One region of the Klebsiella grimontii genome, then DNA from elsewhere that is predicted to be linked to it. Evidence: predicted binding sites of a transcription regulator. Region 1 holds the regulator's gene; each other region holds the start of a gene.
What was found. Region 1 encodes Fur, which represses iron uptake genes when iron is present. Its sites were predicted from a motif close to ATAATAATGAGAACNACTATCAA; they were not measured.
Positions count from the first base shown of each region.

Region 2: ACE3MN_RS05650 (TonB-dependent receptor domain-containing protein) is a predicted target of Fur. The motif match lies at 2,733-2,755, and genes of this name have one in related genera.
Region 3: ACE3MN_RS03245 (siderophore-interacting protein) is a predicted target of Fur. The motif match lies at 2,330-2,352, and genes of this name have one in related genera.
Region 4: sufA (Fe-S cluster assembly scaffold SufA) is a predicted target of Fur. The motif match lies at 2,004-2,026, and genes of this name have one in related genera.

Region 1 covers NZ_CP169721.1:4,002,859-4,007,956, forward strand. Annotated here, with positions in the region: gene ybfE (LexA regulated protein) at 77-370, shown strand; gene fldA (flavodoxin FldA) at 520-1,050, shown strand; gene fur (ferric iron uptake transcriptional regulator) at 1,342-1,794, shown strand; gene tcuR (tricarballylate utilization LysR family transcriptional regulator TcuR) at 1,924-2,850, shown strand; gene tcuA (FAD-dependent tricarballylate dehydrogenase TcuA) at 2,948-4,351, shown strand; gene tcuB (tricarballylate utilization 4Fe-4S protein TcuB) at 4,338-5,098, shown strand, end outside.
Region 2 covers NZ_CP169721.1:1,169,612-1,174,709, reverse strand. Annotated here, with positions in the region: gene ACE3MN_RS05675 (manganese/iron ABC transporter ATP-binding protein) at 1-130, shown strand, start outside; gene sitC (iron/manganese ABC transporter permease subunit SitC) at 127-975, shown strand; gene sitD (iron/manganese ABC transporter permease subunit SitD) at 969-1,823, shown strand; gene ACE3MN_RS05660 (nitrous oxide-stimulated promoter family protein) at 1,948-2,292, opposite strand; gene ACE3MN_RS05655 (SelT/SelW/SelH family protein) at 2,368-2,652, opposite strand; gene ACE3MN_RS05650 (TonB-dependent receptor domain-containing protein) at 2,868-5,098, shown strand, end outside.
Region 3 covers NZ_CP169721.1:667,218-672,315, reverse strand. Annotated here, with positions in the region: gene ACE3MN_RS03250 (glycerone kinase) at 1-1,227, shown strand, start outside; gene ACE3MN_RS03245 (siderophore-interacting protein) at 1,508-2,281, opposite strand; gene ACE3MN_RS03240 (PadR family transcriptional regulator) at 2,518-3,072, shown strand; gene ygjG (putrescine aminotransferase) at 3,313-4,692, shown strand; gene lsrG ((4S)-4-hydroxy-5-phosphonooxypentane-2,3-dione isomerase) at 4,767-5,063, opposite strand; gene lsrF (3-hydroxy-5-phosphonooxypentane-2,4-dione thiolase) at 5,060-5,098, opposite strand, start outside.
Region 4 covers NZ_CP169721.1:2,325,064-2,330,161, reverse strand. Annotated here, with positions in the region: gene sufC (Fe-S cluster assembly ATPase SufC) at 1-79, opposite strand, end outside; gene sufB (Fe-S cluster assembly protein SufB) at 96-1,583, opposite strand; gene sufA (Fe-S cluster assembly scaffold SufA) at 1,586-1,963, opposite strand; gene ACE3MN_RS11025 (fimbrial protein) at 2,406-2,918, opposite strand; gene ACE3MN_RS11020 (fimbrial protein) at 2,930-3,877, opposite strand; gene ACE3MN_RS11015 (fimbria/pilus outer membrane usher protein) at 3,880-5,098, opposite strand, start outside.

The DNA.
Region 1 (5,098 bases):
TCGCCTGATGTATTATGGCGCGCTGTCTGCGTCGGCTATGCCCGATAGCTTGTTTCCCCCGAAGTCACTCTGAATCATGGCAAAAGAACAAACGGACCGTACGACATTAGATTTGTTCGCAACCGAGCGTCGGCCGGGTAGACCGAAAACCAATCCGCTTTCGCGCGATGAACAGCTGCGCATCAACAAACGCAATCAGCTTAAACGCGATAAGAGTCGCGGTCTTAAGCGCGTGGAGCTAAAGCTGAATGCCGATGCGGTCGACGCGCTTAATGAGCTGGCGGAAGCCCGTAATATGAACCGCAGCGATCTTATCGAAGAGATGCTGATGAGCCAGCTGGCGGCCCTGCGCGGCCAGGATAAAGCCTAAAACCCTCAAAAAATAAGCTTTCATGTAGCAGAGTGTGCAGTTGGGCGTGATTGCTGTTTCCGCGCCCTTCTCTGTTCTGCTATCATTGCCCCTATCTGCGGGCATTACGCCACTACCACATCATTAAGTTTCAAGAGGTTATTTTACTCATGGCAATCATCGGCATCTTTTTTGGCAGCGACACCGGCAACACCGAAAATATTGCAAAAATGATCCAAAAGCAGCTTGGTAAAGATGTTGCTGATGTTCACGACATTGCCAAAAGCAGCAAAGAGGATCTGGAAGCTCACGATATCCTGCTGCTCGGCATTCCGACCTGGTACTACGGCGAAGCCCAGTGCGACTGGGACGATTTCTTCCCGACGCTGGAAGAGATCGATTTCAACGGCAAACTGGTCGCGCTGTTTGGCTGTGGCGATCAGGAAGACTATGCTGAATACTTCTGCGATGCGCTGGGTACCATCCGCGACATCATCGAACCGCGCGGCGCAACTATCGTTGGCCACTGGCCGACCGCGGGCTACCATTTTGAAGCGTCTAAAGGCCTGGCCGATGACGATCACTTTGTTGGCCTGGCCATTGACGAAGACCGTCAGCCAGAATTGACTAACGAACGCGTGGAAAAATGGGTAAAACAGATTTCTGAAGAGCTGCACCTTGAAGAAATCAAGAATGCCTGAGTCTAAACGGCGAAATCATCAGATTTCGCCGAATTGATAGATAAAAGCAATCAAAGTTATAGCTACAAGTTTTTAACTTTTAATCACATATCTGTACAATGTCCTCTGATTTAACGGGGTCGCGTGAAGCACTTTGTAGCGAGTGCCTCGTTTTTGACAGCATACAAGGCCCGATGCTTGCAGTTTTCATTTCACCATGGCAGTTCTATAATGAGACGCATTACATCGGGTGATTCTCTGTATTACTTCCGCTGATGGAAGTAGATCGTTTAGCAACAGGACAGATTCCGCATGACTGACAACAATACCGCATTAAAGAAAGCTGGCCTGAAAGTGACGCTTCCGAGATTAAAAATCCTGGAAGTGCTGCAAGGACCGGATAACCATCATGTCAGTGCGGAAGACTTATACAAACGCCTGATTGATATGGGTGAAGAGATTGGCCTGGCCACCGTCTACCGCGTACTGAACCAGTTCGACGACGCCGGTATCGTCACCCGTCATAATTTTGAAGGCGGTAAATCCGTTTTTGAACTGACGCAGCAGCATCATCACGATCACCTGATTTGCCTCGACTGCGGCAAAGTGATCGAATTTAGCGATGATTCCATCGAAGCGCGCCAGCGTGAAATTGCCGCAAGGCACGGTATTCGTCTGACCAACCACAGCCTGTACCTGTACGGACACTGTGCGGAAGGCGACTGCCGCGAAGATGAACATGCCCACGACGCGGCAGAGAAATAATCACCGCATCGTATACCGCCAAAAGCCAACCTGAAGGTTGGCTTTTTTTTGCCCGGAATTTGCCGCCTCTTTCTCTCGCGCTGCAATACGTTTACTGTCAGTGCATCCTGAGGTGTACGGAGAGTCGACATGGAGCTTCGCCAGCTACGCTATTATGTGCGCATTATTGAAACCGGCAGTATGGGCCGCGCCGCGCTTGACCTGAATATCGGCGTCTCCGCGCTGAGCCAACAGATGGCGCGCCTGGAGAACGAACTCGCCATCCGTCTGCTGCAGCGGACATCGCGCGGCGTAATGCCGACCAGCGCTGGTCTCGCCTTCTACTCCCAGGCGCAGCTGGCGCTGCGCCACGCCGACGATGCGGTTCTCGCCGCGCGCGAGGCGCGCCTTTCCGGCCACGTCAGCGTCGGTATGGCCCCCAGCACCGCCTCTGTACTGGGGGTACCTTTTATTCACGCGATGCGCGAAAGCTATGCCGACGTCCGCCTGCATTTGGTCGAGAGCCTCTCCGGTAATCTGGAACGCATGATCAACACCCGCCAGCTTGATTTAGCTATCGTGTTCCAGAAGGAGAAGCTTGCGCGCTGGAGCGCCAGGCCGATTCTCGAAGAGCGTCTGTTTCTGATTGGCACCCATGACGTGCTGGCCCCCCTTCCCGAAGCGAGCATCTCGCCTGGCCAACTGGCCGCTATCCCGCTGATAATGCCAAGCCTGGGGCATGGCCTGCGCGGCAGGCTGGAGGCGATCTGCCAGGAGCACGCCCTGAGCGTCGATGTGGTGGCTGAAATCGACGGTCTGGCCCTGCTGATGCGCGCCGTCCGCGACGGACTGGGCGCCACGCTGCAGCCGGGGGCGGCGATTTCCCATCTCGACGGCGAGTCCCTGAGAGTGATCGGCGTCGAGAATCCGATACTCAGTCGGCCAAACTTTCTCGTCAGCCTTTCCGATGATGAACTGACCCCAGCGGGCCTTGCCGCGCGGGTGATACTGGCGAAAGTCATGCGTCAGCTCGTGGAGTCAGGCCGCTGGCCCGGCGCCAGCCTTTACGCGCACTAAACCCCCCTTTAGCAATACGCCATAGCGTCCTTACGGCCAAAACGAATACATTTCCATTACAAATTTAACAATCAAGCAAAGCGTAATGGAGCCAAAAATGGTGGATGTACTGGTGATTGGCGGCGGCAATGCCGCGCTATGCGCCGCATTAACCGCCCGGGAAGCCGGCGCGTCCGTGCTGCTGCTGGAGGCTGCGCCGCGGGAATGGCGAGGCGGAAACTCTCAGCACACGCGGAATCTTCGCTGTATGCACGATGCTCCGCAGGATGTTTTAATCGACAGCTATCCGGAAGAAGAGTACTGGCAGGACCTGCTGCGCGTCACCGAGGGCAACACCAACGAAGCGCTGGCGCGGCTGGTGATCCGCACTTCAGCGCAATGCCGGGACTGGATGCGCCAGCACGGGGTTAACTTTCAGCCGCCGCTCTCCGGCGCCCTGCACGTTGCCCGCACCAACGCCTTTTTTATGGGCGGCGGTAAAGCCCTGGTCAACGCCTATTACCGCAGCGCGGAGCAGATGGGCGTTAAGATCCGCTACAACACGCCGGTACAGGCGCTCGAATTAGATAACGGCGAATTCGTCGCCGCGCTGGCGGGCGAAGAAAGGATCGTCGCCAAAACCTGCGTCCTCGCCGCCGGCGGGTTTGAATCTAACCGCGAGTGGCTGCGTGAAGCATGGGGACAGAACGATCGTGGTGAATGGCCAGCCGATAACTTTCTCATCCGCGGCACCCGCTTCAACCAGGGCGTGCTGCTCAAGTTTATGATTGACGCCGGGGCTGACATCATCGGCGATCCTTCACAATCCCACTGCGTCGCCATTGACGCCAGGGCGCCGCTCTACGATGGCGGGATCTGTACGCGCGTGGACTGCGTGTCGCTGGGGGTGGTCGTCAACCGTGACGCCAGGCGCTTTTATGACGAAGGGGAAGATTTCTGGCCCAAACGTTATGCCATCTGGGGCAGACTGGTCGCCCACCAGCCGGGGCAAATCGGCTACTCAATTATCGACAGCAAAGCGATCGGCCACTTTATGCCGCCCGTTTTCCCCGGCGCCCAGGCCAATACCATTGAAGAGCTGGCTCGCCAGCTGGGATTGGACGCAGAAAGCCTGGCGCAAACCATCGCCCGCTACAACGCCGCCTGCGCGCCCGGCCAGTTCGATCATACCCGCCTTGATAACTGCGCGACATCCGGCCTGACGCCGCCGAAAACCCACTGGGCGCGGCCCATCGATACGCCGCCCTACTACGGCTATGCCCTACGACCGGGGATCACCTTCACCTACCTCGGGCTGTACGTCAATGAACACGCCGCCGTCCATTTTGCGGGCAAGCCCAGCCGAAGCCTGTTCGTTGCCGGTGAAATGATGGCCGGCAACGTGCTGGGCAAAGGCTATACCGCCGGCGTGGGCATGTCGATCGGGACGACATTCGGCCGCATTGCCGGCCAACAAGCCGCCAGGGCGGCACTGCAGGAGAGACACCATGAAGTCGCTTGAAAAGCTAATCATTGACGCGCAAATCATCACCCAGCCCGAAGCGGAGGTCGAACGGGTGATGCAGGTCTGTAACGCCTGCCGCTATTGCGAAGGGTTTTGCGCCGTGTTTCCGGCCATGACCCAACGCCTGGCTTTTGGTAAAGCGGATATAAACTACCTGGCCAACCTGTGCCATAACTGCGGTGCCTGCCTGCATGCCTGCCAGTACGCGCCGCCGCATGAGTTTGCCATTAATGTCCCGAAGGCGATGGCGGAAGTGCGGCTGGAAACCTATCAACATTATGCCCAGCCCGCGGCTTTCGGCAGCCTGTATCGTCGGGCCGGCGTGACCACGGCGCTGGCGCTGGTCGGTGGGTTGATCCTCTTTCTGCTGCTGGCGATGGGGCTCAAAGGCTCCCTGCTACATCCGCCGCTGGCCGGCGATTTCTACCAGATTTTTCCCCATAACCTGCTGGCGTGGATGTTTGGTTCGGTCTTCGTACTGGCCATGGGCTTACTGATGGCCGGCGTGATCCGTTTCTGGCGCGAGATCTCCCCGGGGCATCCCCACGCCGTTGATATCGCCGAAGCCTCGCATAACGCGCTGACCTTAAAATATCTCGACGGCGGCCACGGTAAGGGCTGCAACGAGGCTGATGACGCGTTTACCCTGATGCGCCGTCGTTTCCATCATCTTACCTTTTATGGTTTTCTGCTCTGTTTCGCTGCCACCCTGGTGGCCACGGGCTATCACTATTTTGCCGGATG
Region 2 (5,098 bases), 2.8 Mb from region 1:
CGCCGAAAACCTCGAACTGGCGTTTAGCGGCGTGCTGCGCCACGTGGTGCTGAGCGGCGCGGAAGAGCGGATTATTACCGACGATGAGCGGCCGTTTATCAGCCGCCGGGCGGCGGGAGGCGAAAGATGAGCTGGCTGCTGGAGCCGTTTGGTTATCAATATATGCTGAACGCGATGTGGGTGTCGGCGCTGGTGGGCGGAGTGTGCGCGTTTCTCTCCTGCTACCTGATGCTCAAGGGCTGGTCGCTGATTGGCGACGCCCTCTCCCACTCTATCGTGCCGGGCGTGGCGGGCGCTTATATGCTCGGCCTGCCCTTCGCGCTGGGGGCGTTTCTTTCCGGCGGGCTGGCGGCGGGCAGCATGCTGTTTCTTAATCAGCGTTCGAAGCTGAAGGAAGACGCGATTATCGGCCTGATCTTCTCCTCTTTTTTCGGTATCGGCCTGTTTATGGTGTCGCTGAACCCGACCTCGGTGAATATCCAGACCATTATTCTCGGCAATATTCTGGCCATCGCCCCGGAGGATATTATCCAGCTGGCGGCCATTGGCTTTATTTCGATGGCGATTCTGCTGCTGAAGTGGAAAGACCTGATGGTGACCTTTTTCGATGAGAATCACGCCCGCTCGATCGGCCTCAATACCAGCGGGCTGAAGCTGCTGTTCTTTACCCTGCTGGCGGCCTGTACCGTGGCGGCGCTGCAAACCGTCGGCGCGTTTCTGGTGATTTGCCTGGTGGTGACGCCCGGCGCTACCGCCTGGCTGTTGACCGACCGCTTCCCGCGCCTGCTGGCCATCGCCGTGGCGATTGGCAGCCTGACCAGCTTTTTCGGCGCCTGGCTGAGCTACTATCTGGACGGGGCGACCGGCGGAATTATCGTCGTCGCCCAGACGCTACTGTTTTTAACCGCGTTCGTTTTCGCGCCGAAGCACGGCCTGCTCGCCAGCCGTCGTCGCGCCAGGGAGGCCTCATGCTGAGCGCGCTGCTTGAACCTTTCCAGTTCTCTTTTATGGTCAACGCCATGCTGGTGGCGGCGATCGTTGCCGTCCCCTGCGCGCTGCTGTCGGTGTTTTTGGTGCTAAAAGGCTGGGCGCTGATGGGCGACGCCATGAGCCACGCGGTTTTCCCGGGGGTGGTGGTGGCGTATATCCTCGGTATCCCCTTCGCCATCGGCGCGTTTATCGCCGGGTTGTTCTGCGCCATCGCCACCGGTTATCTCGACGATAACAGCCGTATTAAGCGCGATACGATCATGGGCATCGTGTTTTCCGGGATGTTTGGCGCGGGCCTGGTGCTGTACGTGTCGATTCAGTCGGAGGTGCATCTCGATCATATTCTGTTTGGCGATATGCTGGGTATTTCCGCCAGCGATATTGTACAAACGTCGCTGATCGCGCTGGCGATTGCGCTGATTATCGGCCTGAAGTGGCGCGATTTTCTGCTGCACGCCTTTGACCCGCAGCAGGCGAAGGCCAGCGGATTGCGCTGCGGGCTGCTGCATTATGGGCTGCTGTGCATGATTGCGCTGACCATCGTGGCGACGCTGAAAGCGGTGGGGATCATTTTGTCGATTTCGCTGCTGATAGCGCCGGGGGCTATTGCGCTGCTGCTGACGCGGCGTTTTGTCAGCGCCCTGCTGCTGGCGGTGGCGATAGCGTTAAGCTGTTCGCTGGGCGGCGTGTGGCTGTCGTTTTATCTCGACAGCGCCCCGGCGCCGACCATCGTGGTGCTGTTTACCGTTCTGTTCGTTATCGCGTTTGTCTGGACCTCGGTTCGCGATAGCCAAACCACAGCCCATTCCGGCGAGGCCCCGGGTCGCGGCTGACGCCTTACCCGGGCTACCTTGACGGGCATTATTCCCGGAGGCGGCGCGTTGCGCCTGTCCGGGCTACCTCTCCCCCAGGACGTAGCCCGGACAGATGCGCAGCATCGCCTCCGGGGGAAATTCGCTATTTTTTGGGCCGGTACTTTTCCGGCAGTTCCGGCACCGGACGTTTGTCATCGATCAGATGGCGAATCGTCAGGATCGGGTGCCGCCAGAGCATCCGCGGCCCCGCCCAGCGCATAATCCGCTTCATCTCTTCGCGTTTCGCGGGCTGGTAGCAGTGCACCGGGCACTGCTTGCAGGCGGGCTTCTCTTCGCCAAAGACGCATTTATCCAGCCGCTTGTCGGCATAGTCGTTAAGCGCCTGATAGTGTTCGCCGTCGTCGCGGGCATCCGGGCAGCGGCGCTGGTAGAGCGTTATCATGCTGCTAATGGTCTTTTTTTCCCGCGCAATACGTTTGCCCGCCATCGCCTGTTCCCCCCGAAAAGATGCATTCATAATACACATTCATAGAGGGCGATGCAGCCCCATACTCCCTGAGGATTATGCCGGTTTATCCACGTGCCCCAGCGGTTTTTCCGGGAAGCATACGTCGCGCACCCGGCGCTTGAGTTCCGCCGCGTCGGGGAAACCGCCATCCTGCTTGCGCTCCCAGATTTGCACATCATCAACGGCCACCACGAAGATCCCGCCGGTTCCCGGAATCAGCGTGACCGAGGCGATGTCGGTGCTAAAGCTGTGCAGCAGTTCCTGGGCCATCCACGTGGCGCGCAGCATCCAGTTGCACTGCGAACAGTAGGTAATGGTAATCGCGGCTTTGTGGCTCATCGGCGTCTCGCTGTCGGTCAAAGGGCAAATTGTAAACAACTTGCAGATTAATTGAGGAATACATGATTATTTTGTTGCAAACGATAATACCTATCATTACCATTCGCAATCAATAAGCATGGAGAAAAAACGTCCAGTAACGGAATAACCGGACACACCTGCACTCTGGAAGTAACGCGTGAGCCAATACTAATAATGATTAAGGCGTGGCTACTATGTATAACTCCACTCAATCAACAGCATGGTTCAAGAAAAGCCTGCTGGTGACTTCTTTGCTTACAGCAATTTATCAAACTTCCGCCGGGGCGGCTGATACCACCGCGAAAACCACCAGCAGCGCATCTTCTGATGACAGCTCGGAACGGATGACCGTTACCGCGCCGGCGCCGTTGCTGAAAGCGGGCAGCGAACATTCGATCAGCGCTCAGGAGCTGCAGGATAAAGGGGCCAACGACTTTGGCTCCATCATGCGCTACGAGCCGCTCATTAGCGCCACCGGCGCCAGCGGCGGTTCCGGCAACGGCAAAAGCGGCTTCGACCGCGGCGGCTATACCGGCTACAACATACGCGGCATGGAGAGCAACCGCGTCGGGATCGACGTCGACGGCATCGCCCAGCCGAACGCCACCGGGCGCAGCTACGCCAGCCGCGCGGGCCTCAATACGTTCGGTATGGGCCGCGACTACATTGACCCCTACATGTACGGCAGCATCGATATTCAGTCCGGGGCGACCTCAACCGATACCGCCAACAGCGCCATCGGCGGCAACGTCTCTTTCCGTCCGAAGTCCGCGGATGACTACCTGCATCCGGGCAAAACCAGCGCCTTCGGCTACCGCAGCGGCTACGACTCATCCGATCGCAGCTGGCACAACGGCGTCACCGTTGCCGGCGGCGATGAAACCCTGCGCGGGATCTTCGTCTACAGCCGTCGCGACGGCCAGGAAACGGAAAACAACAGCGGGACCGTTGATTCATACCCGGCAAACTGGCACTCCAACGCCTTTATGGCCTCGGGGATCTGGCAGCCGAATGACGAACATAAGCTCACCAGCACCTTCGATTATTACCATAAAACGAACCACACGCATTATGACGCCTGGGACTCCAGCGGCAACAGCGTTATCGGCACGTCAAACCAGACCAGCCAGACCCGCCGCTGGGGCCTGAGCCTGAAAGACGACTGGACGCCGATGAACGACTATATCGACAGCGTATCGACCAAGGTCTACTACCAGCATACCGAGGCCCATGATTGGACATATATGCCGGACAGCGTCACCCGCGCGATGCAAACGGTGAGCTCCGACTACGATACCGACACCTGGGGCATTCAGAGCGCGCTGGCGAAATCAATAGGCCGCCACGATTTGAGCGCCGGTTTTAACGCCAGCACGACGAAAACCCAGCGCCCGTTAACCCAGTCGCCAACCCCGAGCGCCTTTAGCCAGATCATGCAGCCGGACGCCGACAGCCGCGGCTATATCGTCGCCGGCTTCCTGCAGGACAAAATTAACTTCGACCTCGACGAGCATAACTTTGCGGTTATCCCGGGCATTCGCGTGATGCATCAGTCGACCAAACCGGAAAACGTCTCCGATCTGGCCAACAACAGCAGCGTGCTGACCGGTTCCGACGTGTCAAATCTGTACGGTAAGAACGCTGATACCCAGGCGCTGCCGTCGCTGGTCTTGCAGTACGATATCACCCCGCGCCTGATGACTTATCTGCAGTATCAGCGCGGCGCGCAGTTCCCGAACGCCAGCCAGCTGTACGGTTCGTGGAACCTCGGCTCCAGCTACGCCGGACGCGCCCAGTATGCGCTGATCGGCAACACCGATCTGAAAACCGAAACCAGCGATAACGTTGAGTGGGGGATGAAGGGCGAAGTGGCGGAAGGCATCACTATGCGCACCGCGCTGTTCTACAACACCTATAAAAACTTTATCGCCTATACCCGCTACACCCGCGCCAATAATCCGGTGCAGTTCACTAACGTACCGTCGAACATCTACACCATTTACCAGGCGGAAAACCGCGATAAAGCGTACATCTACGGCGGCGAAATCAGCGCTAAATTCAACTTTGGCACCTGGTTTGAAGAGGTTAACGGCCTGAGCGCCACCCTCGCCTACGGCTATAGCGAAGGGCAATCGAAATCGAGCTACAGCGGCGATAAGTACGTCGACCTCGATAGCGTCGCGCCAATGAAGGCCATCGTCGGCGTGGCGTGGGACGATCCGGCAAAAGTGTACGGCACCGCGCTGACCGCCACCTTTGTTAAGGGCAAGCGCGCCACCGCCACCAGCCGTGAAAGCTATACCAATACCGGCTCCGCGATTACCGATTCGACCAGCGAATATATGCGCGTTCCGGGCTACGGCATGCTGGACTGGACCGCGTACTGGCAGGTCGCGAAGAACGTGCGCGTCAACGGCGGCGTATA
Region 3 (5,098 bases), 2.4 Mb from region 1:
TCGCTGCCGGACAACAAACATCCGCGCGGCATCGCCGGGACGATTCTGGTGCATAAAGTGGCAGGCTACTTCGCCGAACGCGGACACAATCTGGCGACCGTGCTGCGCGAAGCGCAGTATGCCGCCGGACATACCTTCAGCCTCGGACTGGCTCTTGCCAGCTGTCATCTGCCGCAGGACGCGGAAACGGCCCCGCGCCATCACGCGGACCAGGCCGAGCTGGGCATGGGGATCCACGGCGAACCGGGCGCATCGGTCATCGCGACCCAGAACAGCGCGGAAATCGTTACGCTGATGGCGGAGAAGCTCAGCGCCGCCCTGCCGGAAACCGGTCGTCTGGCGGTGATGATCAATAATCTCGGCGGCGTATCGATTGCCGAAATGGCGATTTTGACCCGCGAGCTGGCGCATACGCCGCTGCAACAGCGTATCGACTGGCTGATTGGCCCGGCTTCGCTGGTGACCGCGCTGGATATGAAAGGCTTCTCCCTCACCGCCATCGTGCTGGAAGAGAGTATTGAGAAGGCGCTGCTTTCCGCGGTAGAAACCGCCGGCTGGCAGACGCCGGTGCAGCCACGCGAAATCAGCGTGATGCCGTCGTCGCTGCGCAGCACCCGGGTAGAGTTTGAGCCCTCGGAGAATAGCGTGGTTGCGGACTACGTCGAGCGGGTGACCGGCACGCTGTCCGATCTTGAAGCAGATCTCAACGCGCTGGATGCCAAAGTCGGCGACGGCGATACCGGCTCCACCTTCGCCGCCGGCGCGCGCGACATCGCCGACTTGCTACAGCGTCGCCAGCTGCCGTTGGCTAACCTCGCTACGCTATTGGCGCTGATTGGCGAGCGTCTGACGGTGGTGATGGGCGGCTCCAGCGGCGTGCTGATGTCAATTTTCTTTACCGCCGCCGGGCAGAAGCTGGAACAGGGGGCAAGCGTCGCCGAAGCGCTAAACGCCGGGCTGGCGCAGATGAAGTTTTACGGCGGCGCCGATGAAGGCGATCGGACCATGATTGATGCCCTGCAGCCGGCACTGGCGGCGCTGGCGGCCGAGCCGGAAAATCTGCAGGCCGCTTTCGCGGCGGCCCAGGCGGGCGCGGATCGTACGCTTCACGCCAGCAAAGCCAACGCCGGGCGCGCGTCGTATCTCAACAGCGATAGCCTGCGCGGCAATATGGACCCCGGCGCCCATGCGGTGGCGATGGTGTTTAAGGCGCTGGCGCAGAAATAATTCCCCTGCTCGCGCTGCGCTTAGCAGGGCTACGGGCGCACCGCCGTCTGTGGAGCGGTAGCCCGGACAGATGCGCAGCATCGCCTGCGGGAAATGATGCCTCTGCGCACTCTGCTCCCGGGGGCGGCGCTTGACGCGCCTTGCCCGGGCTACGGGCGCACCGCCGTCTGTGGAGCGGTAGCCCGGACAGATGCGCAGCATCGCCTGCGGGAAAATCACCGCGCAGTTTTCTTTCGTAGCCCGGGTAAGGCGTCAGCCGCAACCCGGGTTTTCTCCGCGCTTACTTGCTGTGCCAGTAGGCCTGCGAACGCACCAGCTGCGGGTCAATCTCTTCGCCTTCAAAGCGCGCCAGCAGCGACTTCACCGCCGCGCCTTCCCCGGTCAGCCAGATAAAATAATCGTCCGCCGGAATCACCACCTGCGCCAGACGTTCGGCCACGGCGGCTGGGTTATGCCCTACCACCCACTCGATATTAAAGCCATCAAGATCGGCCAGGTAATCTTGATAAGACGCATCGCCAATAGTCACAATCGCCGTCACCTGCGGCGGCGTCGGAAGCTGCTGCAACCCGAGCAAACGGCGGCGCAGCGCGGGCATTCCGGACTCATCGGTCACGTACAGCTGCCAGGCGTAATCTTCCGGCACCACCAGCGAACCGCGCGGGCCGCCGATCACCAGCTTATCGCCCGCTTGCGCCGTCAGCGCCCAGCGGCTGGCAATGCCGCCGTCGTGAATAAAAAAGTCGTACGCCAGCTCATGACGCCCGGCGTCGTACAGCGGCGTATAGTCGCGAGTCGCCGGACGCACGCCTTCGCCCCAGTTAATGCCTTCATCCGTCACCTCCGGCGGCGTGAATGCGGCGCCCGCTTCGGGGAAAAAGAGCTTGGTGTGGTCGTCAAAACCCTGAGAAACAAAACCGTCCAGCGCCTCTCCGCCCAGCACAATACGCTGGAAAGCGTGACCGATACGCTCGACGCGCTGCACGGTCAACTCGCGAAAACGCAGCTCGTTACGCACGCGCTGCGGGTATTTGGGGTTATTTGCCTTTGTCATTTTTCATCGCCTTCGTGAACTGAATAGATATATCTAAAAATCTTGCAAATGATAATGATTGCCATTAAAAAAGAATGCAAGTCTTTTTTGATATAGCCAAAGCAAAACGGCACAAAAGTCAAAAATGAAAAATAAATCATTTAAAATCATTAAGTTAAAAAATAAACAAAATCCTTCATTGCTACTTTTTATTTTTTAGATATAAATTAGATATATCAAAAATAGAGGAGCAAAACATGAGACATCATCACGAAGAAGGGCGTGGGCCACGCGGACGCCACGATGAGCATGGCGAACACGGCGAGCATGGCCGCAGGGGCGGCGGACGTCGGCAGCGCTTCTTTGGCCACGGCGAGCTGCGCCTGGTGATTCTGGATATCCTCACCCGTAACGCCAGCCACGGCTACGAGCTTATCAAAGAGATCGAAACCATGACCCAGGGCAACTACAGCCCGAGCCCCGGCGTCATCTACCCGACGCTCGACTTGCTCCAGGATCAGGGCTTAATCAGCGTGGCTGACGAAAACGGTCGTAAAAAAATCGCCATTACCGCCGACGGCAGCCAGCTGCACGCGGAAAACCAGCAACAGCTGGAGCAGATTCAGGCCAAACTGCAGGCGCGTATGGTGGGTTGTGAACTGCGTAAAAATCCGCAGATGAAGCGCGCGCTGGAGAATTTTAAGGCGGTACTGGATTTAAAAGTTAACCAGCAGGCCATTACTGAAGCTCAGCTAAAGCAGATCGTCGGCGTGATTGACCGCGCGGCAATGGAGATTTCCCAGCTCGACTAACCCTCTGCCCCATCGCTGGGCAGCCTGCACCGCCGCGACGCGCGCGGCGGAAGCCCTTATTCACGGGGTTTTACGCCTTCAGGAGTAAAACATGCCAATAATAGCGCCGTAAGATTAAATTTTGCTCAATCGCAATTTCACGTTGCGTTTATCCCGATTTTCCTGGCCCGCGCCGAAGTGGCGTAATCCCTGCAATACTTAATTCAGTATCATGTGATACGCCCCGCCCAGGAGCATATTTTGAACAGGTTACCTTCCAGCGCATCGGCTCTGGCCTGCAGCGCACACGCATTGAATCTCATTGAGAAGCGAACGCTCGATCATGAGGAGATGAAATCACTTAACCAGGAGGTCAGAGAATACTTTAAAGAGCATGTGAACCCAGGATTTTTAGCGTATCGAAAATCGGTCACTGCTGGCGGGGATTACGGAGCCGTAGAGTGGCAAGCGGGAGGGTTAAATACGCTTGTCGACACTCAGGGACAGGAGTTTATCGACTGCCTGGGTGGGTTTGGGATTTTTAATGTAGGGCACCGTAATCCAGTTGTCGTTTCCGCCGTCGAAAATCAACTCGCTAAACAACCTCTTCATAGTCAGGAACTGCTGGACCCGCTGCGGGCCATGCTGGCAAAAACCCTCGCGGCCTTAACGCCCGGCAAACTGAAATACAGCTTCTTTAGCAATAGCGGCACCGAATCGGTCGAAGCGGCGTTAAAGCTGGCGAAAGCTTACCAGTCTCCGCGCGGCAAATTTACCTTCGTCGCCACCAGCGGCGCGTTTCACGGTAAGTCGTTGGGCGCGCTTTCCGCCACCGCGAAATCCACTTTCCGTAAGCCTTTTATGCCGCTGCTGCCGGGATTCCGGCACGTACCGTTCGGCGATATTAACGCCATGCGCACGTTGCTGAGCGAGTGCAAAAAGACCGGCGATGACGTCGCGGCGGTGATCCTTGAGCCCATTCAGGGCGAAGGCGGGGTGATTCTGCCGCCGCCGGGCTATCTGCCCGCGGTGCGCAAGCTGTGCGACGAGTTTGGCGCGCTGCTGATCCTCGATGAAGTACAAACCGGCATGGGGCGCACCGGCAAGATGTTTGCCTGCGAGCATGAAAACGTCCAGCCGGATATTCTGTGCCTTGCCAAAGCGCTGGGCGGCGGGGTGATGCCGATTGGCGCCACGATCGCCACCGAAGAGGTGTTCTCGGTGCTGTTCGACAACCCGTTCCTGCATACCACCACGTTCGGCGGCAATCCGCTGGCCTGCGCGGCGGCGCTGGCGACCATCAACGTGCTGCTGACGCAAAACCTGCCCGCGCAGGCGGAGCAGAAAGGCGACATGCTGCTGGATGGCTTCCGTCAGTTGGCCCGCGAATATCCGGATCTGGTGAATGAAGTTCGCGGCAAAGGCATGCTGATGGCGATTGAGTTTGTCGATAACGAAATCGGCTATGACTTTGCCAGCGAGATGTTCCGCCAGCGGGTACTGGTGGCCGGAACGCTGAACAACGCCAGGACGATCCGCGTTGAGCCGCCGCTGACGCTGACGCTGGAGCAGTGTGAACAGGTGCTAAAAGCGGCCCGCCTGGCCCTGGCGGCGCTACGGGTTTCGGTAGAAGAGGCGTAGTGGCTTGCCCCTATGTCCGCAATATATGTCCCCTCACGCTATCCCATAGCAAAGGTTAGCGTGAGGGGACAGTCTTACACCTCCGGCAGCAGGCCGATAAAGCTGCGCTTCTGCCGCGGCTTCGACATCAGCGCCTCCAGCTTCTCTACGCAGGCCAGATAGTGCGGGGTTTTCTTGTGCGCCAGCACCGCCTCATCGTCGATATAGGCTTCATAGATAAAAAAGCGCGTCTTCACCTCCGGGTCCTGCAGCACGTCAAAGCGCAGATTGCCCGGCTCCTGCAGCGCCCCTTCGTGGTTGGCACGGAACACCTCAAGAAACTCGTCGACCCGTTCCGGTTTGATATTGATTTCCACCAGCGTTACGTTCATTGCAGCTCTCCCTGTTTTTCCTCCTGCCAGAACTG
Region 4 (5,098 bases), 1.7 Mb from region 1:
CGGGGCGAACGTCCAGATTCAGTCCGCGCAGGATCTCTTTGTCTTCGACGGCGACCTGCAAATTTTTAATACTTAACATCTTATTTCCTTTGTTATCAGCCGACGCTGTGTTCAAGACTAATCGCCAGTAATTTCTGCGCTTCTACGGCAAACTCCAGCGGCAGCTCTGAGAAAACGTCCTTACAGAAACCGTTGACGATCATCGAAATCGCATCATCCTCGCTGATGCCGCGCTGCAGGCAGTAAAACAGCTGATCTTCGCCGATCCGCGACGTGGTCGCTTCATGCTCCAGCTGCGCGCTGTTGTTCCGGCATTCCACGTAAGGGAAGGTATGCGCCCCGCTGTCCGGACCAATCAGCATCGAATCACACTGGGTGAAGTTGCGCGCGTTGGTTGCGGTGGGCATAATTTTGACCAGCCCGCGATAGCTGTTCTGGCTGTGGCCGGCAGAAATCCCCTTCGAGATAATCGTCGAGCGGGTGTTTTTACCGATATGGATCATCTTGGTCCCCGTATCCGCCTGCTGATGGCCGCTGGTCAGCGCCACCGAGAAGAACTCGCCGATGGAGTTATCCCCGCGCAGAATACAGCTTGGATATTTCCAGGTGATCGCCGAGCCGGTTTCCGACTGGGTCCACGACATTTTGCTGTTCTCGCCCTCGCACAGCGCGCGCTTGGTGACGAAGTTAAGGATCCCGCCGGTGTTGTTGTCGCCGGGGAACCAGTTTTGCACCGTGGAGTACTTCACCTCGGCATCCTTATGAATGATCACTTCAACCACCGCCGCGTGCAGCTGGTAGCTATCGCGTACCGGCGCCGAGCAGCCTTCAATGTAGCTTACATAGCTGCCTTCGTCGGCGACCAGAATGGTGCGCTCGAACTGGCCGGTTTTTTCCGCGTTGATGCGGAAATAGGTCGACAGCTCCATCGGGCAGCGTACGCCTTTAGGAACATAGATAAAGGTCCCGTCGGAGGCCACCGCCGCGTTGAGGGCGGCAAAGAAGTTGTCGTTGCCCGGCACCACGGTGCCGAGGTATTTCTGCACCAGTTCCGGGTGCTCGTGGATCGCCTCGCCGAACGAACAGAAGATAATCCCCTGCTCCGCCAGCTTTTCGCGATAGGTGGTGGCGACGGAAACCGAGTCAAAAATGGCGTCGACCGCCACTTCCCGCCCCTCGCGCACCGGCACGCCGAGGAGATTGAACGCCTCTTCAACTTCATTGGTCAAAAACGCGCTGGAGCCCGTCTGCTGCAAAGCGCCAGGCTCAGAGGCGCAGGCGTCATCGCAGTTGCCGCAGGAGGGCGCCGAGTAATAGCTGTAATCCTGATAGTTCAGCTTGTCGTAGTGCGCCTTCAGCCAGTGCGGCTCTTCCATCGCCTGCCAGGCCTTAAACGCGTTTAGACGAAACTCCAGCATCCATTCCGGCTCATTGCGGCGCGCGGAAATCGCCCGAACCACCTCTTCGTTTATGCCTTTCGCCAGCTCATCGGTCTGCAGCTGCGTGAAAAAGCCTTCTTTATAGTTGAGTGGCCCGCCGCTCCAGGTTTTGACATCGTCGGTTGCTTCAGTATTACGAGACATAGTTACTCCGCCTGAACGCCAAAACTTTCGCCGCAGCCGCATTCGTGCTGGGCTTTTGGATTATGGAATTTGAAGATTTGATTTAAGCCTTCGCGAACGTAATCGAGTTCGGTGCCATCAATAAACGGCATGGCCTGCAGCGGCGCCCATAGCTTCGCGCCGTCGCGCTCAAAGAGCAGGTCGTCTTTCGCCGGTTCAGCGATTAATTCGAGAACGTAGCCAAAACCGGCGCAGCCGCTGGTTTTAACCCCCAGGCGCAGCCCCTGCATATCAGGCTGTTTGCGGACCAGATCGCGAATATGGGCGGCGGCGGCTGGAGTCATGACCAGCCCACGCCAGCTAAAATCTTCGGGATTGAAAGTTCCTGCATGTGAATTCATCGCTCTACCTCATAGGTTGACGCCATCGGGACATACCGCTATGTTAGTGATAATGATTATCACTTCAACCCATCCGAAGAAGGGGTATTCCCCCATCAGGCTCTTTTTATAAGCATAGACCCTGACAGGAGAGATATCGGAGATGGAATAAATTGTTCAATACTTTGATTAATAATGTATTTCATGGGGTGGAAGGCAGAAGTTGCTGGAAAATTAAAATATGCATCGAAAATACCTATTTTTGAGATAGATGATTTGCCTTGCATACAACCCGCCGTGGAAGGCAACAGACTTACCGTCGCCTATTACGGGTAGAAAAGTGGGAGCTTTACCGGCTATGAGGCCGAAAAGGCCTGACTAACGGCGGGAATAGAACGACGCAGCGTCACGACGATTCCATAAAAAAATACGTAACCGGCGTCGCGCTGACACGGTTGCCGGTTTAATTGTACTGTAGCGTCATGACCACAACGGCACTCACGCTGCCGGGCGTCGCGCCCCCTGACATCGATTTAACCGAGGCCTGCATGGCCAGGGTGGCGGTTCTGTCTGCCGCGATGTTGCGCATAATACTGGAACCCGTCCCCTTTAGCGCGCCGCTGCCCGCTTCGCTCATCGCGATCGCCACGTTTGTTGCGGTACCGCTATTCATATAATAGTCAGGGCCGGCAACCGGATCCGGGTTTCCGGTGAAGGAGGTCGTTACGCTGCGCGTTCCCGCCGGGCAGTTGGTAAACAGCAAATTAAAGGCCACCGGGTCGGAGGATGACCCTGGCGTAACCATATTTGTTGCCTGAATATCGCCAAGATTGACATTGAGGTTGCTATTTCCGCCATTAAATATACAGGGCGAGGCAACAATATTTCCCGTTACGCCTACGCTCACGCTGTCGGCAGAAAACGCTTTCCAGCACAGAAAAGCCAGAAGAAGCATTTTTTTGTGGGGTATTTTCATTTTTTCACCTGTTACTGGTACGTCAAATTCAGCGTGGCGGTCGCGTTTGCCGAGCCTGACTCAACGGACGTTAAGGTCTGGTAATAACGGGCCGTCAACGGCAGCGTTTCCTGGCCGCCCGCAGAGCGTTTTAATAACAGCGGGCTATTGATAGCCAACGGAGCGCCGTTATATAAAAGCTGGACTCCCACGCCTTTTGCCGTCCCGGCGCTGCCCTGCCCCGTTAATGCCATGACGCTGGTATCGGCAACGTCCGGATGCTGTACGCCGCTCAGCGATACATTAATATTGGTTCCGGCGCTGCAGCTTAATCCCAGATTCTGCGTATTCTGCGCGCCCGCAGGCGTGGTGCCGACGGCCGAGCCGAACGTTGCCGCTGAAATATCGCCAATCGGGAAGGTCAGCTGAGACGTCGTGATATTGCAGGCCAGCGCGTTAATGGTCCCATCGGTGAGTTTGGTGGTCAGGCCGTCACGGTAGACGCCGTCGCTGCCCTGTAGCGTCACCACGCCGATCGTTCCCGGCGTTAATGCGCCCGACGACACCTGGCCGGTGACCACCAGCTCAATTTTACCGCCCCACCACTCCACGTAGGAGGACTGCGCTTCATAAGAAAAGGTATTACTCGGGTTTTCAAAGTAATTCCCGGAAGAGAAGCGAATACCAATCCCCGCGACATTGGTGGCGTAAACATGATTACCGTAGCTACTCGGCGTCGCGCTAAGGTAGCGCATGCTAAACCCAAGCATTAATGGGTTGGTGCATCCGGTTAAATAAGAGCTGGTTATCGTCGCGTTACGAGAAAAAATAACCGTTCCGACCGGCGCATCACGCTGTACGGTAAGGGTTCCCACAGACAGCGTGGAGAGCTGCGGGATAATTGTCGTGCAGGTTCCGGCACGCGCGCTATTCCATCCGGCCATTAAGCCGAGCAAAATAACAGAATAAATCAATCTCATTTTTAACGTTCCTGATGACAACTGGCGCTAACTTCGGTTATTCCAGCGTAGGTTGATTGTTTCGGCAGGCTGAAATCAGCACGGCACTGTTGGCTGGACTGGCGGCCCCATGTTGCGACTATCGCCCCCTGTTCGGGCATTCCGCTTAAAAAAACCTGGCCGCGATCGCCGACGATAAAGCTGCTTTGATTACCATCAGCAAGCGTCACCACGGCGCCAAACGGCACAAAGTGGTTATTGTCCGTTAAGGTCATGAGTACCCGGCGCCCCACTTTTGCAAGGTAATCGGCCCTCACCACCGCGCCTCGCGTCGGCGTGACCGTATCGGTGTTGATCTCCAGCTCGACATCATCAGGCATACTTTGCGGGTCGAGCGTCAGGTCGTTTTTCCGATAGACGGAAATATTGCTGACCACCGTATATCCCCGGTAGTCGGTGCGCGCGCCGGGTTGATTGCGAATATTCACGCCGTACGCGCCGGGAGCTTTGATTAAGACGTTGGTTTCACCGAGCGGTTGAGAAAGCGTGATGCCGTCGGCGTGGGCGATAACGCCGCCCTGCAGACCATAATTAAGCCGCTCGCTATTTCTGTCGTAGCTATAGCCCGCCGTCACTTCGCCGTACGTGGCTTTATAGTCACCGTTCATATTGCCGATGTAACCCACGCCATTCGTACCGTAACCCTGCTGTACGTTCCAGTTCAGCGAGTTGTTTTCCAGCGCGACGCCGTTGATGCCGATGTTGTGCGTCGTTCCGTTATTCTTGCTGGCGTTCATGCCATAGCTGGCCCACGTTTGCGGGAGGAATTTCTCCAGCGGTACGCTGACGTTAAACGCCAACTGCTGGTCATGGTCGCTGTTTCGCCCGCGCCCGCCGTCGTATGACGCAGCGCTGCCATTTTTGCTGTACGTCCAGGTCAGGCCGTAGCTAATATTGCGCCAGTAGTTGTTGTATCCGACGCTCCAGGAAGCCATCGACCTGGCGGAATTCCAGTAGTCTTCCCGCGCCGCGCTGAGGGTAAGCGACCCCAGCTCACGACTCAGCGTCTGGCTCATCGTCAGCTCCGCGCGGTTGCGCCTGCGCTCCTGCAGCGCGCTGCTGTCGCCATATGAATCGAGGACTTCCTGCATCCCGTAATAGCCGCTGGTCGAATAGCGGTAGCCCGCAATGGAAAAGTGGGTCCCGGTCCCGGCGAAGTTTTTGCTATAACGCGCTCGCCAG